DNA from 4 places in the Halomonas sp. R57-5 genome. Region 1 is predicted to be linked to each of the others. Evidence: predicted binding sites of a transcription regulator. Region 1 holds the regulator's gene; each other region holds the start of a gene.
The links. Region 1 encodes FNR, which switches genes on or off when oxygen is low (the NO sensors DNR and NnrR bind a similar motif). Its sites were predicted from a motif close to TTGATNTANATCAA; they were not measured.
Positions count from the first base shown of each region.

Region 1 (7,219 bases):
AGGCAGCTTAAACGGTGCCCGCTGGCGGTTGGGCAAGTACGAATTTGCTGTCGATGGCGCCGTGGCTAGCAGTATGTCGGCGCCCGCCAAGGGCCAATGGCTGCTGCTTAGCGAAAACGGCATGCCCCGCGCCTGGTTTGGTCTGCATGACGGCGTTCGCGATGACGCTGCGGCGACGATCGCGGCCCTCCAGACCCAGGGGTTAAACGTAGAGCTGCTTTCTGGCGACACTCAGGATGCAGTGGAAAGCCTGGCCAGCCAGCTCAATATTACCACCTGGCACGCGGGTACCAGTCCAGAGGGCAAGCTGGCCCGAATGAAAGAACTCCAAGCCGCTGGCGAAACTGTGGTGATGATTGGTGACGGCATCAACGACGTGCCAGTCTTGGCTGGCGCTGATGTAGCGATTGCCATGAATGGAGCGACAGATCTTGCCCGGACCCGCGCCGATGCGGTGCTGCTCAGCCCACGTCTAATGCGAATTTTTGAGGCCATCGAGATTTCCCGCGCAACGCGGCGTATCATGCGCCAGAACATGATTTGGTCAGTGTGCTACAACGTTTCGGCGCTGCCGCTGGCGGCGATGGGGCTGGTGCCGCCCTGGCTAGCCGCGATTGGTATGTCGCTTAGCTCGCTAGTGGTGGTGGGTAACGCCCTGCGGCTGTCACGCTGGCGCCCCCAGCCCGCACCAACGCTTGGCACGTCAACACCGGTAACCGCATGACGATTCTGTACCTGCTTATTCCGCTTTCGCTGATTCTGCTCGGACTCGCCGTCTGGGCCTTCTTCTGGGCGGTCAAAAATGATCAGTTCGACGATTTAGAAGGCCCGGCGCACCGCATCTTGTTTGATGAGGACGACAACGATCTTCCCCCCGAACAGCGCCGCCAGCGCCCGCCAGCCAAGCAAAAAACCGTCGCACCAAAAGATAAAAACGCCCCCGACGACCAAGAGCCTCGGCCATGAATCCCACAGGGCTTGATCTACCGCCGCTGCTGGCGGCATTCGTATTTGGCTTAATGGGCGGTGCCCACTGCATTGGTATGTGCGGCGGCATTATGAGCGCCCTCACCTTTGCAGTACCCCCCAGCATGCGCCATCCAGCGCGTATGGGGGGGCTGCTACTCAGCTACAATGCTGGCCGTATTATTAGCTATATGAGCGCAGGCGCGCTGGTTGCCCTGCTGGGCACGCTATTTTCGCTTTCCGCCACGGCACGAATGCTGCTTCAGGTGTTTGCCGCGCTGATGCTGATCCTGATGGCACTGTATATCGCCAACTGGTGGAAAGGGCTGCTCAAAGTGGAGGCGGTTGGCCGCCGTCTATGGCGCTTTATCGAGCCTGTGGGGCGGCGCTTAATGCCGGTGGTGTATATCCCTCAAGCCTTCGCGCTGGGCGCACTTTGGGGCTGGCTACCCTGTGGGCTGGTCTACTCCATGTTGGCCTGGAGCTTGGCGATTGCCGACCCGCTCCAGGGCGCGCTGCTAATGGGCGCATTTGGGCTAGGCACCCTGCCGGCGCTGCTCGTCACTGGCCTCGCTGCGCGCCAGCTAAGCCACTTGATTCGCCACCCGGCGACGCGCAGCGTGGCGGCACTAACGATTATCGCGTTTGCGCTGTGGCAGCTCTGGACTCTTACGGCACACAACCTCTAATAGCATGACATGGCTCAATCTTTACGCTTTCGTCACGGGTTAGGCTAGCGGCATTACCTCACGTCGGAGCGCCCCTTCATGCCCGTTCATGCCCCTGCGGTTTCACCTCTTGCCTCGTCTGTGGCGGCAGCGCCCTTGCAGCCGGTGTGGGATGAAGCCCTGCTGCGCCGCTACGACACCAGCGGACCACGCTACACGTCTTACCCCACGGCGCTGTCATTTCACGACCAATTCACCCCCGGTGACCTGACCCAGGCACTAGAGCGTAGCAATGCCAGTCAGCGTTCGCTGTCGCTGTATGTTCACGTGCCTTTTTGTCGCAAGATCTGTTTCTACTGCGCATGCAATAAAATCGCCACCAAGAACACCGCCCTGACCGAGCCTTACTTATCCCGGCTCGACCGTGAAATGGTGCTGACCGCACGCCACTTGGATACATCACGACCGGTGGAGCAGCTACACTGGGGTGGCGGAACGCCGACCTTTCTTAGCTTGAATCAGATGGGCGACCTGATTGATCGTTTGGATGCCCGGTTTGGCCTTTCGTCCTCTGCCGATCGCGACTACGCGATTGAAATAGACCCCCGGGAAGCGGATGTATTTACCCTGCGCCACCTGCAGTCGTTAGGCTTTAACCGCATTAGCCTGGGCGTGCAGGATTTAAGCCCGTTGGTACAGAAAGCCATTAACCGCATTCAACCGCGGGTACTCACCGAAACGCTGATGGAAGAGGCGCATCGCCTGGGCTTTCGCTCGCTCAATCTCGATCTTATTTACGGTTTACCGTTTCAGACAGAAAAGAGCTTTGCGAATACCCTCCGCCAGGTGATTGAACTCAATCCGGCGCGTCTTTCAGTATTTAACTACGCCCATATGCCCGAGCGCTTTGCTCCCCAGCGGCGTATTAATGTCGATGATTTGCCGGGCGGTGAAGAGAAGCTGGCAATTCTGCGCACCACGATTGAAATGCTCACCGCGGCTGGCTACGTACATATCGGCATGGATCACTTTGCCCGGCCTGATGATAGCCTGGCCATTGCTCAGCGCGACGGCTCGCTACAGCGCAACTTCCAAGGCTACTCCAGCCATGCCCAGTGCGATTTAATCGGGCTTGGCGTTTCGGCGATTTCACGTATTGATGACGTCTACGCGCAGAACCCGAGCGATCTGGCAAGCTACGAGGCGGCGTTGGATCAGGGTCAGCTCGCTACTGTGCGAGGCGTGCGGTTGAGTGATGACGACCTAATCCGGCGGGATGTGATTGAGCGGCTGATGTGCGATATGGGCATTGATCTGGCTGCGGTCAGCCAGCGCTGGAACATCGATGCCCCCCGCTATTTTGCCCCCGCTCTGGAGCGTTTACAGAGCGCTGAGCAAGATGGCCTACTGACCCGTAGTGGTGATCGACTTAACGCCACGCCCATGGGTCGACTGCTGGTGCGCCATTTAGCCATGGCGTTCGATACCCATCTTTCTGGGCAAATAGGGCAGCGCTACTCTAAGATTGTTTAATCACCTTATTGCAGGCATGCTAACGGCACCACAATAAGTAAGAATTTGCTAATTTTATCCTGACCCACTCAAGGAGCACCGCATGTTGGAACCTATGAGCAGCCGACGCTCGCTACTCCACGAAGCGCGCTGCCAAACCTGCAGCCTTAGCTCGCTGTGCCTGCCGCTTGCCCTTGAGTTGGACGATATGGGGCAGTTCGATGCGATTATTCGCCGCCGTGCGCCGCTGAAAAAAGGCGAGCCGCTGTTTCGCCAGGGTGATACTTTTACCAGCGTTTACGCGGTGCGTTCGGGGAGTTTGAAACAGGTCACCGCCGAAGGTAACGGCAGTGAGCAGTTGACCAATTTCTACCTGCCCAGTGAACTGGTGGGGCTGGATGGCATTGATGAAGAGCACTACCCCGGTAGCGTTATCGCCCTGGAAACCACCACCGTTTGCGAGATTCCTTTTGACCGCCTGGATTTGCTCTCAGAAGAGATCCCTGAGCTACGTGGCCAGCTGTATCGGAGCATGAGCAAAGAGTTACGCGATGACCGACGCATGATGCGCCTACTCTCGCGAAAAACCGCCGATCAACGGCTGGCCACCTTTTTGATTACCCTTTCGGACCGTTTTCGTCGCCGGGGCTACTCGCCCTACAGTTTTCGCCTCTCAATGCCGAGGGCCGATATTGGCAACTACCTGGGCTTAGCGGTGGAAACCGTCAGCCGCATTTTAAGCCGCTTTCAGCAACAAAGCGTGGTGGCGGTTTCCGGGCGAGAGGTCAATATTCTCGATATGCCGCGTTTGATTACCCTCGCCGAAGAGGAAGAGCAAACGGTTAGCTGACGTTGAAGGCCTGGATGCGACCCGCCAGCAGCTCCGCCTGCTTCGCCTCTAAGCCCTCAAAATCAAACAGGCTTCGGTCTGCCAGCTGGGAGGGCGCAATATTGGTCACCGCTTTAAACATGCTTTCCAGACGGCCAGGGAACTTCTCATCCCACTCGGCGAGCATCTCTTTGACCACCTGACGCTGCATATTAGGCTGGGAGCCGCACAGGTTGCAGGGAATGATTGGGAACGCCATCAGCCGCGAAAATTCCGCAATATCCGCTTCTTTGCAGTAGGCCAACGGCCGAATAACGATATTCTTACCATCATCGGATAGCAGCTTGGGCGGCATCGCTTTCAGGTTGCCGCCGAAGAACATATTCAGAAACAGGGTTTCAAGAATATCTTCCCGGTGATGGCCCAGGGCAATTTTATTGGCCCCAATCTCTTCGGCAAMCCCATACAGCGAGCCGCGGCGAAGCCGTGAACAGAGCGCGCAGGTGGTTTTACCTTCAGGGGTTTTCTCTTTCACCACCGAGTAGGTATCGCGTTCTACGATATGATACTCCACCCCCTGTTTGTCCAGATAGGCAGGCAGCACATGCTCAGGGAAGCCCGGCTGCTTCTGATCCAGATTGACCGCTATCAACGAAAAGTTAACTGGCGCGTTGCGCTGCAAGTTGCGCAAAATCTCCAGCATCGTGTAGCTGTCCTTACCGCCGGAGAGGCACACCATCACGCGATCGCCTTCATTGATCATTTGGTAATCAATAATCGCATTGCCCACTTCTCGGCGCAGACGCTTTTGCAGCTTGTTAAATTCACGCTTCTGCTTAGCATCAGCCTGCACAGCGTCTGGAGAGGCTGCAGGAGCAACATCTGGCGTGTCAAAATGCGGGTCGAAATAATCTAGGGATTGCATGAAATAAGCACTGCCGATAGTGAAAGGCGCTAAAAGAGGAAATATTGCCACATTCTAACAACACTCACCGCCTGACCCAAACACTAGTGCTTCCACCATTCCTATGCCACCTCCGCCATAACGCGCTGTAGGCGCATATACAGAAGTGCGCTGGCGGTTGCCTCGGCAAGCACGCTTTGCACACCCATGGCAGGCACCTGCCAGCATGCCAGCGCCTGGGCGAAGCTGCTGGGCGCTTCTACCTCCGGATGCAAACGCCGCAGTTGGCGCTGATGCAGTCTCGCCACATCAACCTGGGCATTGGGTAGCGCAAAATTCAGCCGCTTAGTCAGTAGTGTATTCAACGCTCCAATGCGCTGCTCCAACTGCCAGCCCACTATGGGCCGGTTGCCGATAAATTCCACTAACGCGCTCAAGTTATCACTGCTTGGCGGCTGCACCTCCCCTGCCTCACATAGCAAATGATGACGGCGCAGCTTCGCACTTTCGGGCTGTTTCGTGCTGCCTAACGTCATCACAAAAGCGCGGCTGGTTCGTACCTGCTGCTGGCTCAGCACCACCGCCGCCAAGCTGATCACCGGCGATGCCGACGTGAGCGTTGTCGTACAGACGAGGGCTACCAGCTCATCGCCCATATAAGGTTGAAACAGCCACGCATAGGGAGAATCCGCACAACGCCGACGATCACTTTCACGGCGCAGTAAGGTGCGCAATGAACCGCTAAATAGCCCTACGTGTCGATCTAACAGCCGCATTCCGCTCACGAATACTCCAAATGATAACGATGGGAAAGCCGCTGCTTAAAGTCTTTGACAATATGCATCGCTTCGCGCAATAGGTCGCGCTCCAGGGAAGAGAGATTTTGCACCACCACACGGTTAGCGCGGCTGCCGTTTTGGGCGTTGACGTCTGAGGCACCGGCTTGATGACCGGCAGGCGTCTCCAAAACGCTTAGCTGCTGTTTAAGACGCAGCTCGGAAAACAGTGCCAACGCTTCACCCAGGTCATCGGCAAAGCGGCGATCCAAACGGCCATCGGCGGCCAGGGCGTCAAGCCGGTCGAGTGTTGAAGTGGCTTTAATCCGCCGTTCAAGTGCCATGGTGCGCACGCCGTGAACAATCGGGAAAATGCCGCCTTTCTTAATATCGATACCGTGCTGGGGCTTTTTCAATGAGCCAAACAGCGTCAGCGGCGTCGAGAAACGCAGCGCCGTGCGGGCGAAATAGGAGAGCAGCAGCTCATCGCCCGAGCAGCGTTCAAACAGCTCTTCGCGAACGCTTTCGAGTAGGCTTGGGTTACCCGCCACCGCATGGGCATCGAGCATAATCGCCAGCTTCATCAGGCTGTCGCCATCACGCTCCCTGGCCCACTTGGCGATATGGCCTTTCCACTGCGACACCGTGGCCACCCACTCGGGGTTAGACACCATAATATTGCCGGGGCACGGCGGATAACCGAGCTGAATCAGCGTATCAGTGAGCGTCTGCATATGGCTTGTAAGGTCAGGCCACTGGGTTTCATCGGCCAGAATCAGGCCGTTATCCTGATCCGTTTTGAGAATCTGTTCACCGCGCCCTTCGCTGCCCATCACCATCATGCAGCTCTGCCCGTGGTAGCGTTCATTAATGGTGAACTCCCAGGCTTTACTGATGATGCGACCGTTCAGTGCGGCGAGCAGATCCATCGCAAAGCGCAGCTTAACGCCCTGGGCCATCAGCGCTTTGACCAGCTCCGGGGTACGCTGGCTGGCGGCTGCAAGCGCCTCTAAGCTGGTTGCCTGCTCTACCTGCAGACTCACCACATAGCTACGGCTTGAGAAGTAGCTAAGCACGTCAGTGAGCTCAACAACGCCTTTCAAGGCGTTTTGCTCCATCACGACCACCCGGGCCACTTTATGGCGGGTCATCAGCACCAATACCTCAAATAAATACTGATCCGGCGCGACAGTCACCAAATTAAAATGGGCAATCTCATCCACCGGCGATGTTACCGCGCTGCCCTGCAGCACCAGGGCATTGAGCAGATCGGTTTTAGTCACCATCCCCAGGGTGTCCTGGGTCTCTACCAGCAGGCTATCGGCGTGGCTAGCGTTGAGCTGTTTGACCGCGCTGGCTATATCGGTCGTCGCCGCCATTAGCAGCGGCTCACGCATACACTCGCTCACTTTGGCCAACATAAAGCCCGCCATGGTGACACCCCCTTCGGCGCGCTTTTCGGTCAGCAGACGCGCCTTATGGGTCAGCGACTGGCGAAAGAAATTGCTGAAGTCAGGGTAGTGACGACACAGTTGCTGAAACAGCGCTTTGGGCAGTAAGTAAC
Region 1 is NZ_LN813019.1:1,195,310-1,202,528, reverse strand. It holds gene HALO_RS05390 (heavy metal translocating P-type ATPase) at 1-724, shown strand, start outside; gene ccoS (cbb3-type cytochrome oxidase assembly protein CcoS) at 721-966, shown strand; gene HALO_RS05380 (sulfite exporter TauE/SafE family protein) at 963-1,655, shown strand; gene hemN (oxygen-independent coproporphyrinogen III oxidase) at 1,734-3,167, shown strand; gene fnr (fumarate/nitrate reduction transcriptional regulator Fnr) at 3,250-3,996, shown strand; gene ttcA (tRNA 2-thiocytidine(32) synthetase TtcA) at 3,989-4,900, opposite strand; gene HALO_RS05360 (DNA polymerase III subunit epsilon) at 5,002-5,655, opposite strand; gene HALO_RS05355 (DUF294 nucleotidyltransferase-like domain-containing protein) at 5,661-7,219, opposite strand, start outside.

Region 2 (7,894 bases), 1.8 Mb from region 1:
GCGGGTCGCGCATGGCACGCTGCATCCACTCGAAGGTCTCCTGAGTGGCGCGATCCGTGCGCCGCAGCTGGCGCTCGTGAAGCCACCAAAATAACAACCCCATCACAAAGATTAATAAACTGGAGTAAGTCAGCACTAGGCTATGCTGGCGGGTACTTTCTGAAAAATCATTAATCGCCGCACCCCGGCGATCAAGCTGATCCATCTCAATGTGGGTTAAGCATTGAATCGGTGCGAACAACGCCATCGCCGCAGCGACACGGTCAATGTCGCGTGCCGCTAACGAAGCCACCAGCCGATCTAACTCCGTCAAACTAGGCTCGGAACAAGCATATTCACGCCGATATATGTGCATATCGGCTAAACCGTAGGCCAAGTCAATATCCATGGTGGCAGCATCCAGCGCTTCTAGCTCTGGCTGATCGCTCAAGAGCTCGGACTGGGCATTTTGTAGGTAGACCCGTGCCCGCGTAGAGAGCTGCTGGCCTGTAAGACTCCCCGTCTGGCTGAAGTACGCCTGTATTTCGGGGTAGACCCAGCGCGATTCATAAACTATCAACACCATAAGCGCCAAAAAGCTCATCAAGCTCAGCGACAACCACGTAATGTAGCGATGCTGGCGCGCTAGAGGCCGTGGTTGCATCGTTGGCTGCGCAGCTAGCTTGGGTTTGGATGTCACCACTTCGCCTCTATGCTACGAATCATCCAGATCCAGTCGTTAAACTCACGCAGGMTTTCTACGTCGCGATCACCATAGTCACGTTCCACCAGACGCACAGGGCCTCGCGTGCGGATGGTGAGCGGATCGCCATCCTCAGAGCTAACCAGGTACCAATTAGGGTCATTCCAGCCTTCTAAGGTAACCTCGTAGTCATCCCAGGCGGTAAAGTGAAGTGCTGGGGGTACTTCGCCAAACTGTTCAATCAGAAAGGTACGAAAAGCGACTCCCTGCATCTCCACTTCGCGCCCCTGATAGGGATCGTAGAGCGTAAACGTCTCGTCGGACATGGCGCGTAAATCACTAAGGGCGACCTTTTCAGTGACATCGCCGTTGATCATATTCAATGCCTGGGCAAAGACAGTCGTTGGAAGTGTTATGCCCACGACAATTAACGTACACGCCAATCGATCACGTACACGCCCCCATGGGCTGCGGTGTAAGGCAACTGCGTTCATGGCAAAGCTTCCTGGTGTGTGCATTCTTTTAAAGAACTTTACCAGAGCAAGCTTTACATTGCTCTTAAACGCACGCTACGTGTTTTCAACCCAGCCGATTTTGATATTTCAAAAAAAAGCCAGCCCATTATGGGCTGGCAACAGGAGGCTTACTACGCTAGCAAACCCCCTCCCCTGACAAGGTTTACATGAATTGGGTAAGCTACTTCTTGCGCTCATCTTTACGTAGATGATCGCGAATCACGAAGCCCACCCAGCCCACCATAAATGCGATTACTAACGCGACGGTGGATAAGCCGAAGATAATTGTGTCATCCCAATACATGGTGAATCCTCCCGCCGTGATGTATGCGTTCATACTAGTCACTCAATGGCGGGAGAATACTGACCTAGGTCAAGTTACGGCAGGCGGGGGAAGGCGGTTAAACAGGAAATTGATACCGATCAATTTTTGGGCGTGATGAGCACTAAAGCACCTTGCGGTCTTCGACTTTGCTGTGCTCGGTACCTGGCGGTAACGGGTGGCCTTTGGCTAACTCTGCACGGGTAGCTTCGCGTACGTCTAAAATGGTCACTTTATAGTTTAGCGTGCGCCCGGCCAGGGGGTGGTTGGTATCAACGGTGACCCGGTCGCCATCAACTTCGAGTACCGTGACAATTTGCGGCCCGGCTTCGCCTTCGGTTTGAAAGCGGCTGCCCGGCGCTAACTCAGCGTTCCCAAAAGAGCCGCGGCTGACTTCTTGAACCAGGTCTTCGTTGCGCACGCCATAGGCATCGGCAGGCATTAGTTGAACGCTTAACTCGGCCCCAGCCGTTTGGCCTGATAAGGCACTCTCTAGCCCTGGCACGATATTGTCGTGACCATGCAAATACTCTAGCGGCTTATTGCGCGCCTGGGAGTCATCCAATACCTGCTTGCTGCCATCGTTGAGCACGTCGCTAAGGACATAGTGCAAGGTAACGACCTGATGCGCCGTAATCGACATGGAAAACTCCTCTCCGGTAAGCTGTCGGTTTTGTGATAAAACTTTGTATTAGAACACTGTCTTAGGCTTTGTACGAAAAGTCGGCGAGCGAAGGTCAGGTAAGGCAAAAAACGGCGAAAAAGCGGAGTTTACGGGGTGTAAATGAGCATTTTGAGCCGTTTTTTAACGCAGCATGGCCGAGCGCAGGCAGTTTTCGTACAAAGCCTAGTTTACCACCTGGCCATCGCCAGCGTCTTTCCACCAGGAGTAGCGTTTCATGTTAAGCCCCACCCCCCAGCGCAGTTGGCTTGCCGCGCTGGCTGTTTATTGTCGTGCGCCCGTTATTACCATGCTGTTTTTGGGGTTTTCCGCTGGCTTACCATTTTTGCTGGTGTTTTCAACGCTCTCAGCCTGGCTGCGCAGCGATGGCGTTGAGGTCGCGGCGATTGGCTTTTTTGCCTGGATAGGCATGCTCTACTCAATCAAATTTTTCTGGGCGCCGGTGGTGGATCGGCTAGCGCTACCGATTTTGACCCGCGCCTTTGGGCAACGTCGTGGCTGGATGCTACTGGCTCAAGCGACCATTGCTGCGGGGCTAGTGGGACTCGCGGGTTTGAGCCCGGTGGGTAACCTCGGTTGGGTGGCCCTGTTTGCACTGCTGGTGGCCTTTGGCTCGGCGACCCAGGATATTGCCATTGACGCCTACCGTATTGAGTCCGCCGATGACGATGTTCAGGCGGCTATGGCCTCGACCTATATTATTGGCTATCGCGGTGGCTTACTGGCCGCCGGTGCCGGTGCGCTGTATATCGCGGCGTCGGCCTCTTGGGATGTGGCGTATCTCAGCATGGCAGCGCTTATGAGCATTGGCGTGCTTACCGTGTTAGTACGCCCGGAGCCCAAACGCGCCTCGCTCTCCATCCAGCTTATACACGAGCCAAAGGTGCGGGCGTTTATTCGCGCCAGCCGGGGCAAACCTAAAGTGCTACGCCGCCTGGGTGCCTGGAGCATTGGCGCGCTGGTCTGCCCGTTTACCGATTTCTTTAGCCGCTATGGAGTGAAAGCACTGTGGATTTTGGTGTTTATTGCAGTGTTTAGAATCAGCGATTTAGCCATGGCCTCCATGGCCAACCCGCTGTATATCGACCTGGGCTTTTCACTGGCCGAGATTGCCAGCGTCACCAATATATTTGGCATTGCCATGAGCATTACCGGCGGAATTTTAGGCGGGCTTTGCGTGGCGCGCTACGGCATTGGACCGCTGCTGATTTTCGGTGCGGGGTTGGTGATGGTCACCAATTTACTGTTTGCCTTGCTTGCCTTAGTGGGCAATCAGCTACCCATGCTGGTGGTGACGATTATTGGTGACAACCTTGCCAATGGCTTAGCCAGCGCAGTGTTTATCGCTTTTCTCTCCAGCCTCACATCACGGGCCTACACCGCGACGCAGTACGCGCTGTTCTCGTCATTAATGACGCTACCAGGGAAATTTTTAAGCGGCTTTGGCGGGCTGGTCGTTAACGCCCAGGGCTACCCAAGCTTTTTTGTTATCGCCACCCTGCTCGGCTTACCGGCTATTTTACTGGCGGTCTGGATCAGCCGAGACAAACAATTAGTGCCCACCCCCAAGCCTGCTTAAACAGGCTTGAAGGCCAGGCTTGAAGGATTAGCCGAGTGAAGGTTTAGAACTAGCGGTGTGCTTCCAGCCAGTCCAACGCCCCTGGCGTCGTGCGCCACTGATCGCGCATCAGCGTTCGGTACTGCCACGCTTCCGCCCGGGAGCCGGGGTCAACCTGGCCATCTGGGTGGGGCATGGAGGGCCGGGGGTTTTCGGCACAAATCAGCTCCAACGCATAGCGGTTATGGCCGAGCACATCGACAAGCGCGGTCTCAGCGGCTTCACGCTGCTCTAATCGATACAGCGCCAGGGTTTTGCCCATTAGTAGACCAAGCACCAGCGAGCCGTCGTCGTCATTCTCTTCCGCTAACGCCAACGCTTCTTCATTGCGGTCATCGCGCAGCAGTTGATCCAGCACCAGCTCACGCAGACCCAGGCTATCCTCTTGGTCAATCAGCAATAGCTCTTCGGCCAACTCGCGAGAGTGCTGGCGGGCGCCGCGCTCCATACCCACCACCAGCGCTAGCCCTGTGCGTAGCAACATGGCGTTGTTAGCATCGTCCCAGCACAGGCTGCCGTCGCCTTCGGCGCGGGCTTGTTCCAACCAGCGTGAGAGGCGCAGCGCCAGCGGTTCCAGCAGGCTCGGCGCCATCCACGGCAGGCTGCCAAAACGGCTGGTGAGCGCCAGCGTCAAATCTTGCACCACCTGAGGCGCGTCCAACCACTCCGGGTGTGCACACAGTGCCGACATCCACTCAATGGCGTTGCCCCAGGGATCATCGCGAAAGCCCAGCGCTACGTCTTCATCCACCAGCACCTGGAACTGCTCATGCCAGGCGGCAAATAGCGTCGCCTCGCGGGCACTGGTGTTATAAAACAATCGGCCGGTTTCAGCATCGGCGCTGATATCGATTTTGGGGGCGGTGGGCAGCGCAGCCAGCAATGCCTGCAGTGCCACCAACGGCGTGGCCAGATCCTCTTCGGCGCTGAGCAACTGATCAGCCAGCGTTGCACCAGGGTTATCCGCTAGCGCGGCCAAAAAATCCAGCTGGTCTTCGTCCAGCTCGCCCTGGCGAACCAGGCGGCGATACCAGAAGTTGGCGCGCTCTTTGGCTTCCTGCTCATGGCCTTCATGCAGCAACAGCATGGCTTCAATGTAAGCCAAGGTAGGCGAATCGGGTAGCGCCTGCTGGGCTTTTACAAAGGCGCCACGGGCACTGTCCAAATCATCGTTATCCAGATGCATCAAACAAAGCCGCTCAAGGGCCACACCGCGCAGAAACAGCGGTCCGCGCTCCATCACTTCATCAAGCAGGTCGGCGCGTTTACGACTAAAACCACGCTCTTGATAAATATCCAGCAGGATTTCAAAGGCGGGTTCGGCCTGCTCGGGCAGCCGCGACCAGTCGCTGCCATCGAACAGCGACTCGAGGATTTGCATAGCGCGCCCCGTCTGGCCACTTTCCGCGGCGATCAGCCCGGCTTCCAGCAGCGCTTGAGCCGGTGCCTGCTGGCTATCCAGCGCGGCTTTCAGGGTCGCGCCCTTCCATTCGCGCAGCGAGAGCATCCACATCATCTGATCGGGAATTTCGGTGGGAAACTCGACCTGGTAGCAGCACTGCTTAAATTTGCGCCCGGAATCGCACCAGCAGGGCTCGTTACGCCCTGGCGTGGCGAGGGGCTCGCAGGCAAAATCGAGCCGTTCCAGCGGTGTTTGCGACCACAGCAACGGCGCTAGCGCCTGGGCCATGGTCACATCACCTTCAAAGGCGTCCGCACCTTTGGCGCGCACCCAGGTCATGAAGTCCGGATAGTGTTCTTGTTGCCTGATTGCCGAGAGTGCCCCGGAGGCGAATCCCAGCAGCTGATCGACCCATACCGCCAGCATTGCCGTCTCCACTTATAAAAGACCCTATTGAAAAGCGACATAGTCTAGCATGCAGTGGGGCGCTACCGCAGCGGCAATCGGTTGATCGTTAATGGGCTCGTTCCAAGAGTGGACGCGTACGCCCATGCATATCCAGCCGCGCGCCCAAGCGCACCAGATTCCAGTAGTGGCCGTTCAGCGCGCGGGAGAGCAGCAGTGTATCTGCAGGGGGCTGCAGGCGGTCCATCGCTGCCCACACTTTAGGGGTTAATTCGCGCAATCGCCGGTGCACTCGCACATCGCTAAAGTCCTGCTCACCCGGCTCGAACAGCGGCGCAATACACTCCGCCGACTCACGATACAGTGCCAACGGCGCGCCCTGCCCCTGGCGCCCGCCCATTTTCATCAGCGCTTCGTCCATTCCCATCGCATCATGCTTTAAGGTGGCATCGAGCAGTTGCATCATGGCTTTTATACGCGCCTCAGGCACGGCAATAACCGCCCCTAAATCATAAATCACCAGCCGCCCTTGAGCATCAGCGGCAAAGTTACCGGCGTGAGGGTCGGCGTGCAGTTCGCCGTAAGTAAATAGCTCTTGGGTGATCCAGTCGGCTAACGTTTGGGCTATGCCTTGGCGCGTTGCATCATCGGCGTCTGCCAGTTCTCGCAGCGGCGTGCCGTCAACATAGCGCATTGCCAACACATAAGGCCCCGAGAGCTTCGGCAGCGCCTCAGGAATCACCAGTCGGGGATCATCTTTATAACGCTCGCGGTAGCGGGCGAGGGCATCCGCTTCAGCGTGGTAATCCAACTCCCCACGCAGGCTTTCGGCGAGCTCTTCAAACAGCGCATCCAAGCGCGCCTGGGGAACCTTAAACCAGCGGCCTAAACGCATAATGCGCCGCACTTGGATCAAATCACTCTCCAGCACATCCGCCAAGCCTGGGTACTGCACTTTAAGCACCACCGTTTCACCTTCATGGGTGGTGGCACGGTGCACCTGCCCCATGGAGGCGCTGGCAAACGGGCGCTCCTCGATTTCACTGAAGTAGTAGTCGATATCAGCGTATTGCAGCACCAGCGCTTCACGAATTTTTGGCCACGGCATCGGCTCGGCCTGACGCTGCAGGCGGGCAAGCTCCTCAGCGAGATCCGGGGGCAGCAGGTCATCCCACTGGGACATAATTTGCGCCAGCTTCATGGCCGGGCCTTTAAGCTCTGAAAGCCCCTCAAACAGCGCTTCGCCCAAGGCACGCCAATCCGCTTGGCCGCCTAAACGGGTTTTCAGCAGCGCGCCGCCGGTGCGCGCGCCCAAGCCCATTAATCGTCGTGTCCTGCCTCGCTCACGCATTGGCTATCCCCTTGAATTTCACCACACCAAATTATTTATACACAATTTATACAACTTAACAGCATTGACCACTTACCGCATCATTATCCTGCGCCGCTCCAGCTAATCTTTAGAGCGTCTGCTACCATAGCGGCCACCGATGGATACGATGAAGGCTTCGCTGCTATGCGCCTGATAATTGCCGAAAAACCCAGCCTCGCCCAAGCCATTGCCGAGGCGTTGCCGGGCACTAGCAAGCGCCAGGATGGCGCCATTAACTGTGGTGACACTACCGTCACCTGGTGCCTGGGGCACTTATTAGAGCAGGCACCGCCAGAGGCCTATGACCCCGCCGACAAACAGTGGCGGCTGGATCGGCTACCCATCGTGCCGCAACAGTGGAAACTGATGCCGCGCTCTAAAGCGCGTGGCCAGCTCGCGGTGATTCGCAAACTGATCAAGCAAGCAACGGATGTAGTGCACGCAGGCGACCCTGATCGCGAAGGCCAGTTGCTGGTGCAAGAAGTCATTGAGCATATGAAGTATCGCGGCCCGGTTCAGCGGCTGCTAATTAGCGACCTTAACAAGCCCGCGGTAAGTCGGGCGCTGGCAAAACTGCGCTCTAACGCCGAGTATCAGCCGCTGTTTCAAGCCGCCCAGGCCCGCTCCCGCGCCGACTGGCTGTATGGCATTAACTTAACCCGCGCCTGGACACTCACCGGCCGTCAAGCAGGCCATGATGGCGTGCTCTCTGTTGGCCGCGTTCAGACACCGGTACTCGGCTTAATCGTGCGCCGCGACAACGCTATCCGTGATTTTGTGCCCCATCCGTTTTATCCGCTATGGGTGGATTTGAAGGTTGCCCAAGGCCAATTGCGCGCCTGGTGGGCACCCAAAGAGCACGCACCACTGGATGACCAAGGCCGCTTAATTGACCG
Region 2 is NZ_LN813019.1:2,972,492-2,980,385, forward strand. It holds gene HALO_RS13700 (GGDEF domain-containing protein) at 1-643, opposite strand, end outside; gene HALO_RS13705 (hypothetical protein) at 676-1,176, opposite strand; gene ccoM (cytochrome c oxidase subunit CcoM) at 1,379-1,534, opposite strand; gene HALO_RS13710 (FKBP-type peptidyl-prolyl cis-trans isomerase) at 1,644-2,162, opposite strand; gene HALO_RS13715 (AmpG family muropeptide MFS transporter) at 2,419-3,780, shown strand; gene HALO_RS13720 (SEC-C metal-binding domain-containing protein) at 3,830-5,647, opposite strand; gene HALO_RS13725 (ABC1 kinase family protein) at 5,736-6,977, opposite strand; gene HALO_RS13730 (DNA topoisomerase III) at 7,143-7,894, shown strand, end outside.
Region 2: the regulator FNR is predicted to act here: its motif matches at 1,561-1,574, upstream of ccoM (cytochrome c oxidase subunit CcoM).

Region 3 (7,894 bases), 1.4 Mb from region 1:
TCAGCTTCGACCTCATCAATGCCTAGCCGACGTGCCACAGCGTTGGCGGAGGTGCGATTATCGCCTGTCAGCATCACCACTCGAATGCCGTCAGCCTGGAGTGAACGAATGGCTTCTTCGGTGGTTTCCTTGACCGGATCGGCAATGGCGAGCAGCCCAGCTAAATTCCCGTCGATGCTCGCAAAGATGACAGTAGCACCGTCGCTGCGCAATTGATCGGCATGTGTGTCTTGAGACTGGGTGTTAACGCCCTCGCTTTCCATCAATAGCCGGTTGCCCAGGGCAATACGCTTGCCATCTATCTGGCCTATAACGCCCATGCCATTGGGAGCCTCGAAGTCCAACGCTTCTGTTAATTTTACCTCTGCCTCTTTAGCCTTTTCGACTATTGCATGGGCCAAGGGGTGCTCGCTGCCTCGCTCAAGACTAGCTGCCAAGCGCAAAAGCTCCGATTCAGCAATGCCTTCAGTGAGAATCAACTCGGTCACTCGTGGTTTGCCTTCGGTAAGCGTGCCGGTTTTGTCGACGACGACGGTGTCGACCTTCTCTAGACGTTCAAGAGCTTCGGCATCGCGAATCAACACGCCTAACTGGGCACCGCGCCCTACACCGACCATAATTGACATGGGGGTAGCAAGACCTAGCGCGCACGGGCAGGCAATGATCAGAACACTAACCGCCGCAATAAGGCCAAACGCCATCGGCGGGGTAGGGCCCCACAATGACCAGGCGATGAAAGCCACAACAGCAATGAGAATAACGACGGGTACAAAGATGCTGGCGACTTTGTCGGCAAGCCCTTGAATGGGTGCGCGGCTGCGCTGGGCGCTGGCGACCATTTGCACAATCTGCGACAGCATCGTGTCCTGGCCCACCTTGTCAGCGCGCATGACAAAGGATCCTTGACCATTGATGCTGCCGCCAATGACGCCATCGCCGACTTCCTTTTTCACCGCTAGTGGTTCACCGGTAACCATGGATTCGTCAACGTTGGAGCGACCTTCCATCACTTCGCCATCTAATGGCACCTTATCGCCGGGGCGCACCCGGAGACGATCCCCTACCTGAACCTGGTCAAGAGAGATATCTTCCTCATTGCCCTGATCATCAAGGCGTCGAGCGGTAGCAGGCGCCAAGTCGAGCAGAGCACGAATAGCGCCAGAGGTTTTTTCACGAGCGCGTAGCTCTAATACTTGTCCCAGTAAAACTAAAACGACAATCACTGCCGCTGCTTCGAAATAAACGGCCACCGAACCATCGGCTTGACGGAAGGCGTCGGGAAAGATGCCCGGTGTGAGGGTGGCCAGCAAACTGTAGAGCAACGCGGTGCCGGTACCGATCGCGATTAGCGTGAACATATTAAGGCTGCGATGCACTAGCGAACGCCATCCGCGTACAAAGAATGGCCAACCTGCCCAGACGACTACCGGCGTTGCCAGCAGCAGTTGAATCCAGTTAGAGGTTTGCTGGGAAATAAAATGCATAAGGCCAAACACGTGGCCACCCATTTCTAGGGCAAACACGGGGAGGGTCAGTACTAGGCCGATCCAGAAACGCCTGGTCATGTCCTTGAGTTCGTCCGAAGGGCCGGTGTCAGCAGAGACGGTCTCAGGTTCCAGCGCCATGCCACAGATTGGACAGTCGCCTGGGCCTTCTCGTCGAACTTCTGGGTGCATCGGGCAAGTATAAATAGACCCCGAGGGTACTGACGCTTGTGACTGTTTGCTTGGCTCAAGATACGCATCAGGCTTGGCAATAAACTTTTCCTGACACTTTTCTGAGCAGAAGTACCAAGTCTTACCCGCGTGATCGGCACGGTGGCGGGAGGTATGGGGATCAACGTCCATGCCACAAACAGGGTCTTTCACCTTTGTCTCGTTATGGTCTTCAGACATCGTTCATTCTCCCCGTTTGGCGAACAAGGCGCATGGCTTCGTGCTCTTCAAGTGCTAAAAGGGAATCTAAGAGCTCTTTAGCCTCAGGAATTTCCGCTTTGCCAACGAGGGTTCGATAAAGGTTTATCGTTTGTTCATGGAAATCAAAAACCTCTCGGCAAATGTCGTCAACACTTAGCGTGGAATAGGGCGCATCGCAGGTACGATGCGTACGGATAGGTTTATGCTCCAAATAGTCATAAACGTAGGTTTTTAATGCTTTCGCGTCAGCAGTCTGTTCAAAGCGCGCCACAACGCGCTGCATTTCCGCTTCCTGTGCAGCTAAGTAATTGAGCAACATGCGAGCGCGCTCTTCTTCGTGTATATCGGCGCAATGAGCAAGGCAAGCTGCAAGATGCTCGTGTAACTGACGGGTCCAATCGATCAATTCACCAAAGGTTCTAACGTCCATTTGGTACCTCCTATAACGCTATTAACGTTAATGAGTGTGAGAGTGCTCGCTATCGTTTGAAGCGTCGCGTTTGGATAGGAAAATCCATTCGCCGAGTAAAAGAGTAGCCATTACTACGCCAGCAACGATGAGCACCATGGGGTCCGAGATGGCTTTTACCCATAAAAAGCCGATTAACACGACAGCATCTAGTAGTATGGCAATGCTAGGAATAACAGGATTAGCCCCCACTCTGTCCTTGAGATGACGAAGCACACCCCAGTGGATGGCCATATCCATGATCAGGTAGAAAATGATGCCTAATGCTGCGATGCGGCTCAGGTCAAAAAAAGCGGTGAGCACTAAGCCAAATACGATGGTGTACACCAGTGTATGCTTTTGTACACTGCCGGGCATGTGGAAATGGCGGTGAGGAACCAGCTTCATTTCTGTCAGCATGGCGAGCATGCGTGAAACGGCAAAGACGCTGGCGATGATACCGCCCGCCGTTGCCAACATGGCGAGAATGACGGTAAACGCAACTGCCGCTTCACCCAGTGCGGGACGGGCAGCGGCGGCCAGGGAGTAGTCTTGGGTTTCGATAATTTCAGGCAAAGATAGGTTGCTGGCAACGGCAAAACCGACAAGGGCATAGATCACCACGCATAGCGCAATCGAGATCGTGATAGCTTTGCCAAGATTCCGCTTAGGATCTTTAAGCTCCGAACCACTATTGGTAATCGTCGTGAAGCCTTTAAATGCCAGTATGCCGAGCGCCGTAGCACCTAAAAAGCCCGTTATCGTAGGCGTAGGTGCATCGTTGCCAGCACCCATTTCGATGGAGTCGGCAATAAACACGCCGACAATACCAAACACTATAATGCCACCTATTTTGATAAATCCGAGCACCGAGGCGACGGTCTCGATCAAGCGGTTGGCGGATAAATTGATCAAAAAGGCTATTAGCAGTAAACCAACCCCGAGTAGGGGCACAAATAGTGAACGATCCCCCAGGTCAAACAACTCAAGCGTGTAGGAACCAAACGTTCTCGCCAAAAAACTCTGTGCGATCACCATGGAAAAATACATCAGGAGGGCATGAAAGGCGGTGGGAAGCGTCGGGCCATACGCTTTCTGTAAATACATGCCAATCCCACCTGCTGATGGGAAGGTATTGGACATTTTAACGTAAGAATAAGCGCTGAAAGAGACAATGACGGCAGCGGCCAGAAAGGCTAGAGGAAATAGCCGACCAGTCATTTCGGCCATTTGGCCGGTTAGCGCAAAAATACCGGCCCCAATCATCACGCCGGTGCCTAATGCAACGGCACCGACCAACGAAAGACTGTTTTCTTTATATTGTGGCGTTCTATCCTGCCCAACCATGAAAGCGACTCCTTGTATTAACGGCAACCACAGCAGCAATAACTGCCGAGGACTCCTGTGCGGTGTTTTTTGATGCTATATAAATTAAAAATAGAACCTATGTGCAGCCACATGGCAAATGACTAACGGAATGTCTGATTTTGCGAGGCCACAGGCAAGCAGCTCTTKCCCTAAACTAGCTAGTCTTGCTCCTGGTTGTGTCATGTAGCCGTTATGACTATTAATGACAGCTCCAAGGTTCCTGTTTAGCGTTGTCTTTAACGTTCTGATCGACGAAACGGTAATACTCCTTCTTAAAGCGGTTCCACCGATCAGCGCTGACCTGTATGTCATGGAGCTTGAGAATTTTTTCAACGTCATCGATGCAGAGCCTCAGCGCATCGTAAGCAAGGCTGATATTTCGGTTTTTCTCGTTGTAGACCACCTTATCCATTCCATAGAGTCGGTCGATATCTGACAGCGCTTCTTCAATGCGTTTGGATTTACTAGGCTTGATTTTTAAATTCCGAGTCACCAGTGTGTTTTTGGAAACACCCAAGCGGTGCTCTTGTTGTGTCGTTTTCATGGTCTTTCTCCCAGGCGCGTACATGTATATATAGAGTGGTTCAGTCCTTGTCTATTTTGTCCTTATGACCGCCGTGGTGTTTATGCATGAAAATATGCATCAGTGGGCATGCTGCCAAAAAGAGGAAAGGTAAGAACTGAAATAGGTGGAGACGGTGCTCGGTTCCAATCAGGTATCCCGCCCAAATGACAAACCCAGCAAGTGGCACCCACAACATCAGCAAACGACTACTTGTACTGTTACTCATAATCACCTCAGTAACTCGCCCAAAGAGCCAACAGCAGTTAAGGCCGTTGGTTTGGGAAAAATCAAATAAATAACCCCAATAACAGCATGGATGATTTGTCTGAACGCAACCTGAACAGCATCGGAGGGAAATATGATCCTGATCAAGCGCCTCGCAAAAAGTAGGCGATAATTACCCAAGCGGTATCCATAGCCTCATTCCCATCATCATTAGGTTTTCGGTGAGCGATACAAAGCTTAATGGGTATAAAGCCCCACGGTGGTCTCTCCCACTTGGGTTTCCAGGGCAGAAACATACGTCGAGCCGATTGCCAAGGCCATAACCGTCATGCTGACCAAGGGAATCTTCTTGTTATTCCACATGATGACACCTCTTTATGAATTGTCTTGTTTTTACGCCGATTGCGGCACTATAAAGTTAGCGAAAATTCCTGAATTAAAGCTGAATTTGTTTGCCGAGATACTAGTTTTTCATAAAAAAGGTCAGCTCATGGCTGACCTTCTTAATTCATGTCAAGACTAAAGGATATCAATAGGCGACATGTAGTTCATAATAACTGTTATCATCACTGCCTCCCCTTGATCTTCCTGTTACCTCAAGCTGATAATTACCCGGTTGCAGCTGACGAACAAGTTCGAAGCGCCCCCGTGGGCTGGAAGCTTCTGCTACCTGCTGTCCCGCCTCATTATAAAGAACAGCTGAAATGCGGTTGCCAGTGCTGGTAAATCCTGGAAAGTGCTCACTCACTACTTTCAGTGTAGTCGCTTGTTCAATGTTAATATTGAAACGCTTAGGTTGCCCCTGGGCAAGCATCTGTGTAGAAGATACGCCTCTTTCTAGTAAGGGAAGATTCTGTGTTGTATTGCCTAAGCTCGCTAATACAGGTGTAGAGAGGATACTTGCTACTACTGCACTAAAAACAATTGATTTAACTTTCATGATAACTACTCCAGTGGTTGGTTACATGGTTATATTAGCTGGGGTTTTTGAAATGAAGCTGAATATAAAAATAAAAATAATAAAAAACGCCACCATTTGGTGACGTTAAAAGTTACACACTGTCAGAGTCGTTAGAACATTAGTTTAACACCGGCAACAACTCCAGTATCTTCAGTGTTGTCGCCACTGGCTCGGGAGAGATCTGCAGTGTCGCCGTATTCTTTCTCCCAATAGGCACCGATGTAGGGGGCGAAGCGTCGGGTCACTTCGTAGCCTAGCCGTAGGCCAGCACGAACCGAGTTAAGGCCTTCGCCCACGCCAAATTCTTCAACTTCACTGGCGGCCACGGCAATTTCGGTGCGCGGCTGTAGGTAGAGCCGCTGAGTCAGGCGCAGATCGTATTCGCCTTCAAAACTGGCGGCTACGTCGCCATCTTCACTCACTTGTAATGCCACGTCGGTTTCAATGCCGTAGGGCATTACGCCTTGCAGGCCGACAACCCCATAGGTGCGTTCAGCGTGATCATCGGAGAAAACACCGCCTTGATAACCGATCCCCCCCTGTAACTCCCAAAAATCAGCCACTAAACGACTATAGAGTAGTTCCAAAGACTCAAACTCAGCATCTTCGCCGTCGCCCTGGACATTTTCGCCTTCTGACTTTAGGTAAATGCGGTTGATATCGCCGCCGTACCAGCCTTGAAAGTCCCATACCACGGCTTCTGGGCCTTTATCAGGCACGCTATATTCGAGCCGATCAAACAGTGCCATACCCATATTATGTTCCTCAGTGGGCGCTGGCCAACTGTCTGGTGCCGCATAGCCATCTTCGGCTTGAGCGGTCGTGGCGGCGGCCATGCCAAGGGCGGCGCTGGCGAGGGTTAAGTAGCGCTTAATTTTCATACTGCCTCCTTAAGAAACTTGAACAACGCGGAACATGCCAGCATCCATGTGATAGAGAAGGTGGCAGTGGAACGCCCAACTGCCCTCTGCATCTGCGGTGATCAACGCAGATACGCGCTCACCGGGCTTCACATTTAGGGTGTGTTTGCGTGGTATCAATTCCCCTTGGCCGTTTTCTAGCTCCATCCACATACCGTGGAGGTGAATAGGATGCTCCATCATGGTGTCGTTAATCAGAATTAGGCGCAGCCGCTCATCTTTCTCAAAATGAATAGGGCCGGTCACTTCGCTAAACTTCTTACCGTCGAACGACCACATATAACGCTCCATATTGCCGGTCAGGTGCAGCTCAAGCTCACGGCCTGGCTCACGGCGATCAGGCCATGGTGTGAACGCTTTGAGATCCCGGTAAACCAATACGCGTCGTTCGTCAGGATCAATGCCGATTCCCGCCTGGTTATAGCGAGAGCCCGGCTGAGCTTCACCGGCGAGAAGCAAACCATTTGCGCCTATTTTGGCCTGCTCGGCTGCCATCCCCCCCATAGTAGAGTGATCCATGCCTTGCATGTTGGACATACCGGAGTGATCCATCCCAGCCATGCTGGAATGATCCATCCCCGACATGTTGGACATGCCAGAGTGATCCATCCCCGCCATGTTGGAGTGATCCATACCGCCCATACCGTGGGCACCCATGGCTTCCATACCGCGGTCTGCAATTTGACGGCGTTCAGGAATCTCCGCCTGCATGCCTTCACGTGGAGCTAGCGTGGCGCGTGCATAGCCGCTCCGATCCATGGCTTCGGCGAAGATGGTGTATGCCCGGTCGTCTTCAGGTGAAACCAGCACATCGTAGGTTTCAGCCACGCCAATACGGAACTCATCAACAGGAACGGGTTGCACCGGTTGTCCATCAGCGGCCACCACGGTCATCTTCAGGCCAGGTATACGAACATCGAAAAAAGACATGGCTGAGCCGTTAATCACGCGTAGTCGTATCCGCTCACCAGCTTTGAACAAGGCATTCCAGTTTTCTTGAGGAGAATAGCCGTTGAGAAGATAAGTATAAGTACTACCGGTGACATCGGCGATATCCCGCGAACTCATGCGCATTTGAGCCCACATGCCGCGCATTTCAGCGGTCTGAGCAAAACCGTTGTTACGAACATCGGCAAAGAAGTCAGCAATCGTGCGCTCTTGGAAGTTGTAATAGCCTTCCATGGTTTTCAGATTACGGAACACCGACATCGGGTCTTCAAAAGTCCAGTCGGTGAGCAGTAACACATGCTCACGGTCGTAACGGATAGGCTCACGCTCGGCAGCGTCGATAATCAATGGCCCTGCATGGCCAAGCTGCTCCTGCATACCGGAATGACTGTGGTACCAGTAGGTACCGTTCTGACGGACGGGAAAACGGTAGGTAAAGGTTTCACCAGGGGCGATACCTGCAAAGCTAACGCCAGGCACACCATCCATTTCCGGCGGTAGAATGAGACCATGCCAGTGGATGGAGGTGGGCTCGTCCAGCAG
Region 3 is NZ_LN813019.1:2,586,500-2,594,393, forward strand. It holds gene HALO_RS11890 (heavy metal translocating P-type ATPase) at 1-1,895, opposite strand, end outside; gene HALO_RS11895 (hypothetical protein) at 1,888-2,346, opposite strand; gene HALO_RS11900 (APC family permease) at 2,374-3,711, opposite strand; gene HALO_RS11905 (hypothetical protein) at 3,932-4,276, opposite strand; gene HALO_RS11910 (DUF2933 domain-containing protein) at 4,317-4,523, opposite strand; gene HALO_RS23610 (hypothetical protein) at 4,760-4,885, opposite strand; gene HALO_RS11915 (hypothetical protein) at 5,052-5,462, opposite strand; gene HALO_RS11920 (copper resistance protein B) at 5,594-6,364, opposite strand; gene HALO_RS11925 (copper resistance system multicopper oxidase) at 6,374-7,894, opposite strand, start outside.
Region 3: the regulator FNR is predicted to act here: its motif matches at 4,656-4,669, upstream of HALO_RS11910 (DUF2933 domain-containing protein).

Region 4 (7,894 bases), 2.2 Mb from region 1:
AATACTTCATGATCCAAGCAGGCACTATCAGCGTAGGTATGGCATGCACTTTGTCGGTCGTAGGCGTGTACTGAATAAGCTCGATCAAATGGTTGCGGTAAACGACCTTGCCAGGTGTGATCGCCACATCCTTTCCTACTACATAAGTGTCGGTGCCAACGGGAGGTTTGCCGAGTAAATGGTTCTGAATATCTTCATAGTAGTGTTGCATTCCCTGAAGCAGATTGGCTCCGCCGCTGAAGAAAGTTTTGTTTAATACGACAGGGTTGGTCAGCAGGTAGTTGGAGGGCGACAGCACATCAAGCCATTGCCGAGCCCCGAACTCTAAGGCTTGTTCGTGATGAGGTGAGAGGCCGCGTAAGCCTGTTGTGGCGTTATACCACCACTGCTGTTGCAATAAGAAACTTTGATAAAGCACATTGTAAGGGTAGCTGCGCCAGCTAGGGTCGCGAAAACGACGATCCTGAGGTAAGGGGGTAATACAAGGGGCAGCATTGGGATCAAAAGCCGAGTGGCTAGCCCAAGAAAACAAGCGCAGCTGTTTTTTTTAAGGCTTTTTGTAGCAAATGAGCCTGGGTTCCTGGAGATAGTACCATGCTGGATAACCAGTCCAAATATGTAAGCATAACCGACATAGGGGAAATACCCATTGTCATCCCCGCCAGTGAGGCACGCACTAGTCTATCAAAATCTTGATGCTGAGAATTTCCGAAAAACATATATCTCATGCCTCACAAAGGGTTATTAAAATAGCTTTATTAATACCTATTTAGACTCAGTGACCTTTTCCTCGCCAGTGTGGCTGTTAACGATGAATACTTAAGTTACAAATTTTGCATGTGGCTAAGAGAAACTGTTAAGAGGTTTAGATGGTTTTTTTAATATTTTAAAATAGTTTTTTGAATATGATGCTTTATTTTGACATAGGTCAAAATTTACGTATGTTAACACTTTTTAATGATCCCAATAATCTACTCTCCATGCAAAGTTAAGCTATAACTAACCAAGTGGTTTTTATAACCATTGGGAAAAGCTATCAAAACTAAGGTAAGTAATATATTTGTATTTCTTATTATAAGGGTCCTAAAAAGGAGTGATAACATGAGCAAGACAGCCATCAAGTCTTCAGTAGAGGGTAAAAACGATACCCAGACTTCTAGCCGTGCATTGAGTCCCCTGGAGGAGTTTGACCGAATGATGGAAGGGTTTTTTGAACGCAGTTGGATGAAGCCTTTCTTTAAAGACGATTCAGTCAAAGAGCGGTTGGGATTGTTCTCTCAACGCAATCCTAAGGTTGATATTATTGATCGCGAAAAAGAGATCATAGTACGCGCTGAAATTACCGGAATTGATCGAAAAGAATTAGAGGTTGAAGTCACTGAGCATGCGGTAACGTTAAAAGGGCATCGCTCTGGTGAGACCGAAGAAAAAAAGGATGAATATTTTTATTCGGAAATATGGCAAGGCTCTTTTTCTAGGACCGTGGCTTTGCCAGCTGAGGTGGATGCACAAAATGCTGACGCTAAGTTTAAGGATGGTATCTTAACAATTACTCTGCCAAAAACGAAAAAGACTTCGCGACGCAAGTTAGAAGTTAAATGAGTCAACTAAGGCAGGTAAGCAATTGTTGATATGTAATGAGGTGCTAACTGAAAGTGTATGTTATGTGCCTAAAGATCACTCATGCGTTTAAGGGAGATGTAGACATGTTTAAGTCAGATACTCAAATTCAGCAAGATGTGCTTGCTGAACTCAAATGGGAACCTTCCGTTCGCGCTACAGATATTGGAGTGGAGGTGAAAGACGGCATTGTGACATTGGCTGGGCATGTCGATAGCTATGCGGAGAAGTGGCATGCAGAAACCGCAGCACAGAGAGTCAGCGGTGTGAAGGGGGTTGCGGTAGAAATTGACGTGAAGTTGCCAGGAAGTAATCAGCGTACCGATGCCGATATCGCACGAGCGGTGAAGAACACGCTGGAGTGGAATGTATTTATACCCAATGATCCGTTGAAAGTAATGGTCGAGGATGGTTGGGTGACGCTGACTGGCGAAGTTCCCTGGGAGTATCAACGCCGTTTGGCTGCTAGTTCTATTCGTTACCTGGCCGGTGTTACCGGTGTTAGCAATCAAATCATTCTAAAACCTAAGCCGACAGCGGCGGCTGTCAAGGCCGATATTGAAGCCTCACTGAAACGTAGGGCTGTTCAGGATGCTAACGCCATCAAAGTAGAAGTGCATGATCATGATGTAACACTGAGTGGAAAGGTACACAGCCTCGCCGAAAAAAGCTTAATACATAATGCGGTCTGGAACTCACCCGGTGTTTGGAAGGTTACAGATAATATAAAAGCTTAATGCGTTGGCTGTTGAGAAGGGTGAAGGGTCGTCGAATCCCAGGGATGCTTTCGACGACCCTTTGCCTTTGTGGCTTCCCTTTTCTGAAATGTAGCGGGGGTGGTGGGTAGATTGATGGTGACGCTGGAGTTATGAGCGCCCCGACTTTGAGTAGGGCGTTAGCGTGTTGTATTCCTCAATGCTGCTGCCATGTTCGCCGATAAAACAGAGTGCCACAGTATTAATTAGTATAACGTCTGTGAATCCACTCTCTTTAGGCTCAATGTTGCCAGTAGTACTCTATTCACAACCTGGTTGATAGTTGGAGGACATGCACACACTTGCACGCCGTTCAGCTTCAGCTATGTCTTCGTCTGTCATTATTTCGGCGAAATCTGTTTTATTTCCATTTGTTCTATCACTGTCGGCTTCAAAAATGGTTTAACACATGTACGCGGTTACATCGTCCTGATTTACGCCCCTCCCAAATTCGTACTGGGCCCCGAGAGCAAACTGTGCCTCTGGATACCCTTGCACCGCCGCGAGACGAAACCACCTTGTGGCTTCTACGTCGTCTTCTGGTACGCCCCAGCCATGCTCATAATGCGCAATATTACGTTTCAGAAGTAAAAAGGGAAGTGGGATTCTGCCTGCTGATGGTTCTCCAGGAAGTTTGTACATCATGTATCCTTAGCGCTTGCCTGTCTCTTAGTCTGACTAATCCCAAGGAAGTTACCCATGCTTTTCCCAAAACGCGCTGCCCTCACGTTGCTCATTGCTATGGTTGCGCTATTGCCGCCCACGCTATTCGCTCAGGATGCTCATATCGGCAGCGTGCGTACCGAGTTCAAGCTGCTGGGCCCGAACAATACCATTGAAGTGGAACGCTTCGATGACCCGAAGGTTCAGGGTATCTCCTGTTATCTCTCTTACTCACAGATTGGCGGGATTTCCGGTGCGGTGGGGTTGGCTGAGGAAGCCAGTGAGGCGAGCGTGGCGTGTCGGCAGACGGGGGAGATTGTCTTCGACCCTGCAGAAGTAGACGAGCAAGAGGTGATTTTTAGCCAACGTCGCTCTGCGCTTTTCAAGAATATGCGCGTTGTGCGCATGCATGACGCCGAAACCCAGACCTTTGTGTACCTGACCTATAGCACCAAGCTGGTAGACGGCTCACCTAAAAATGCAATTACGGCCGTTAACTATGGTGGCATTAGGGAAGGTGAAATAGAGGAGTGACCTGTAATCGATTTGTGGGCGATTAGCGGGGTTTGCCGAGTGTTTGTGTCCAGTAGGTTGAGTAGCGCGACTCTGAACCCTCGGCTTTTGCCATGCCCATCTCGGTAAAGGCGTCATTCATGATGTTGCGGCAGTGGCCGGGGCTGTCTAGCCAGCCTTCAACCGCGGCGGAAACAGTGGTGTGGCCAGCGGCGATATTTTCTCCCACGGCTTGCCATGCGTAATCCTGATTGCCCACCCGTTGCTCAATTCCCGCGCCATCCGGGCCGGTATGGCTAAAGTAGTCATTCTCGGCCATGTCCTGGGAGTGGCTCTTGGCCGCTGCTTCAAGCTTGCAGCTCCATGCTAACGACTCTACGGCCTCAAACGGCTGGTCGCCGCATTGTCGTGCTTGGCTACGCGCTTCGTTAACCAGCGACAGCATTGCCTGCTGTTGGTCGGTAAGTTCGCACTTATCCTGACTGATAGCATCGTCACTCGGGGGCTGATCATTGGCCCAAGCGCCGCTTGAACCCAGGAGCATGACAACTATCAGGCTGGAAAGCGCCCCGGTAGCGGGGCGCTTGGGTAGGACGTTACCCACCGAACTTCTCATTCTCACCAAGGTTCGGGGTGGCATCCTGTTTGAGGTTAGCTTTGGCGATTTCGTAAAGCTGGAACGTCTTGCTCTCTTTGGCTTTCCAGTGCTCACCCATCTGCACTTTAATTTCCAGCAGTGCAACGTCTGGGTCGTCTTTACCTTCAGGGAACCAGGCCGCGATGAAAGGATTCCAGTATTTCTCGATCAGTTCGCGGTTATCGGTAAGGTTGGCTTTGCCCGATAGGGAAACGTAGACGCCATCTTCCTGGTCGGAGAAACTAAGGCACACATCGTGGTCGCTTTGGGTTTCAAATACCTTTTCGGCACTGCGGCGGGTGAAGAACCACAGGGTGCCATCGTACTCATCTTGCACCAGATGCATGGGGCGCGCTCGGGGTGTGTCGTTATCCAACGTCACGAGCATGCCCACTTTGATATCTTTGATCATCTTCCAGATCTTTTGCTTATGTTCCGGGCTGGACATAGCTTCACTCTCCATATGAATTCGGTACTAAAAATAGCCATAGACAATGCTTGTACATCGAAGATGACTAGCTACAGCCTAGCTACCATTTTCGACATCAGCAAACGCTCTATTAAATAATCATACCTCTCGCCAGGTAACATCCTGCTTGATGTGCACGCGGTTACTCACCAAAATCAAACTGACGCTGAACTGTATGCGCAGGGAGGGAGGTTCCAATGCTAACAAGATTTATATACCGCTACGGTGCAATAACAGTGCTACTCATGCTCGGCGGCTGTGCCTCGGGCGGGGGTGGCCCGGATTCTGACAATCAGATGACGCAATACGCGGCTGAATACTGTAGAAGCCTCGGCGGGGAGAATGAAATTCGCGAAAGCAGCTTAGGCACTGGCCGCTATTGCCGCTTGCCTGATGGCCGGGTTGAAAATGAGTGGCAGCTTTATCGTAAAGAGCGCCTTGATAATGACTAGTCGTCACCTTTTATCGCACTTGGGCCAGTCACTCCTAGTCCAAGGGGCTTAGCTGTTCTTGGTTTTATGGCTTTTTTTAAGGCCAACCATAACCGCTAGCAGCCCGCACGCCAGTGCTGGCAGCAGCACATCAAACACTGAGTCTAACGTCCACCCGCGCCAGACGCCTTCAAACATACCGACTGGTAGCGTTTCGCTCCACGCCCATCCACGTTGAATGCCTAGCCTGTATTCGTGCTGCGCGATCTCGCGACCAAGCAGTATCGCCACCGGTATAACCCCCGCCACGCGTGCAGAAACAAACGGTAATAGTGAGAGCTGAATGACCAAAGCGATAATGACGTGCTCTAAATGTGTGACGTCCATCTCTGCGCTCCCATAGCCTTTCTTCCGTGAGCCGAAAGGGCTCTGGGGCAATTGGCATCATGTTCCCACATTCATCGTGGTAGGGCACGGGACATCGCGATAATGCTCGGCCTAACGCTTACCCGCTTTGGTTTTAATTTTGGGGGGCGTATCGGAAAGCTCTTTCTCTTTGGTGCGCCACTTAATCTTTATTTCCACCTCTTGCTTATCGCCTTCATCGCTGGCGCGTAGGGAGACTTGCAGCAACTGCTGGGGTGTCAGCACTAGCTCGCCTTCGCTCTCCTGGAAGGCCAGCTCGCCTTTATTGATCGCGTTTGCCAGGGTGATCAACAGCTCCTGGGTTGCCTGACGATCCAGCAGCGAGTCGTGACTGAATTTAGTTTTGGACTTCATTTAGTGGGCTCCTACCCGTTTCCTTTTGAGGCTGGGTTTGAACACTTTTATCTGAGGGTAGTCACAGCTCAGGCCGATCACCCCGCGTTTTTTGTCGATTAACGTTACCCCCACACCACAGCCGTCGAGCCCCTCATTTTTACGCGAGTGAGCGTCCAAGGTGATATCGGCTTCGATATGGATAAGGCCGTTTTTAAGCGTCACCCGCTGGCCAAAGTGTTGGTTGATATGGCCGTGAACCAGCACCTGAATGCCTGCCTGTCGGGCAACGTAAGCGCCGCGGGGCGTAAGGGGCAGGTCGGCTTTACGGTATTTCGTTCTAAAGGTGTTGGCCAAAGAGCCGTAATAAAAACTGAACAGATTCTGGTTCATCAGGTTTTGTTTGAAGGCGCGGTTGGCATACTTGACGCCGTGATTGGCGAGCAGTTCGGCCATATGGTCATCGAGGCCCGCATGCAGAAACAGAAAGGAACCGCGCTTTTTGACCAGCCGCATGCGGCGGAAAAACCAGCTAAATTCCCCCGACTTTTTGAGAAACAGCGAACGACACTTCATGGCGGCGGCGTAGACCTGGGAGAGCGACAGGCCGTTTTTTGCACAGTGCGCTTCAAAGTTCTGGGCCTTGGTCGTCATCTTGCTAATTTCACGCGCTATGCCTTCATCAGTCAGAAACCCGGCGGCATAGAAGGGGAAGTTCTCGAACCAGTCACTGCCTGGAAACAGCGCCTGTCGGCACGCCTCCTCCGACGGTAACCCTTTGTCCCACTGGGTATCGGCCAGGTATTGATCGAAGACCTCTTTGAACAGCGGTATCACCTTTTTACCCATGCGTACAAAGAGGTGCTGGCTACCGGCGTCAGTGTCGCGTTCCAGGGAAAGCAGCCCCATCAGCAGGCGTAGGTCATGGTTGCCGGCCAGCAGGGTGACCTTGGCGTTAAGGCGGTATAAGTGGGCCAGGCTGCGCAGCATCATCAGATTACTGGGGCCTTTATCCAGACAGTCGCCGCCCACAACGATGTCGGCTTTTTTGCCGAATTTTGTCAGCGCATACTCACATAGGTGGTCACCGTCACGCTCGATCACCCCGGCAGCAATTAGGGATGCCTCAAAGGCTTCGGCATCCGCATGGGGGTCTGAAATAAACACCACCGGTTTTTTGGGCCAAGTGAAGCCCTTTTTCTGCGCACGCTTAACAAAGGTGCTTAGCGCTTCGTCGTGATTGACCGAGGTGGCATCATCGGGCCAGGGCGCCCACTCCGTTGGCAGGCGAGCCAAGATGGCGTTGTGATAGGGGTGGTCGTTAATTTGCGGAATAACATTGGACGCTGTCATGGAAGCCATCTTATAGGTCGCTATCGTTTAATCGAGTGGGTCTGCCGGCTGGCGCTGTTTCCAGTTGCCGTATAGTCGGCTCCAGCCTTGGTGATGTCGCTCGAAAACGACCGGATGACCATGAAACATACTTAACCGTTTAATATCGCTGAAGGGGATGACATCTAAATGATAGCTCGCATGGCGAATGGAGGCGCCGTGGCCCACGACCAATTGCAGTTGTTTCGCTGCTTCAAGCCCTGGCGATGGCGCTAACAGGGCTTGTAAATGGGCAGCGACCCGCTCACCAGCTTCTAACAGTGACTCCGCGCCATCGAAGGGCAGTTTAAATTCGCTGGCCGATTTCCAGCCCGCTGGAAGAGGTTCAAGGCGGGGGTCAAGGGCAACGATGCGTTCTATTTCCTGAACACTAAGGTTGGCTAGTGCCCCAACGCTGCGTTCACATAGGGCTGAGAAACTGCGCAAGCGGGGTGGCTCAGCAAACAGTGGTGTGAGCTCTTCGCGGTATATGTCGGCCGTTTGCCAGGCTCTTAACAGCGTCGAGCAGTGAATCTCGGCATGAAGTTGATAGCCTGAAGTCGCTAGCCATTCACCGAATTGCCGCGCTTGCTCTCGAACGTCTTGTGCACCCTTTTCAGTGAGGGGGTAGGGCTGCAGGGCACTGGGCGTATTCGCCAACTGTGCATAAGCCCCG
Region 4 is NZ_LN813019.1:3,375,526-3,383,419, reverse strand. It holds gene HALO_RS15630 (PHA/PHB synthase family protein) at 1-532, opposite strand, end outside; gene HALO_RS23545 (poly-beta-hydroxybutyrate polymerase N-terminal domain-containing protein) at 516-650, opposite strand; gene HALO_RS15620 (Hsp20/alpha crystallin family protein) at 1,102-1,602, shown strand; gene HALO_RS15615 (BON domain-containing protein) at 1,707-2,357, shown strand; gene HALO_RS23760 (tetratricopeptide repeat protein) at 2,778-3,017, opposite strand; gene HALO_RS15605 (CreA family protein) at 3,075-3,572, shown strand; gene HALO_RS15600 (CAP domain-containing protein) at 3,595-4,155, opposite strand; gene HALO_RS15595 (pyridoxamine 5'-phosphate oxidase family protein) at 4,148-4,636, opposite strand; gene HALO_RS15590 (DUF333 domain-containing protein) at 4,855-5,109, shown strand; gene HALO_RS15585 (hypothetical protein) at 5,158-5,475, opposite strand; gene HALO_RS15580 (amphi-Trp domain-containing protein) at 5,587-5,868, opposite strand; gene HALO_RS15575 (metallophosphoesterase) at 5,869-7,200, opposite strand; gene HALO_RS15570 (histidine phosphatase family protein) at 7,228-7,894, opposite strand, start outside.
Region 4: the regulator FNR is predicted to act here: its motif matches at 919-932, upstream of HALO_RS15620 (Hsp20/alpha crystallin family protein).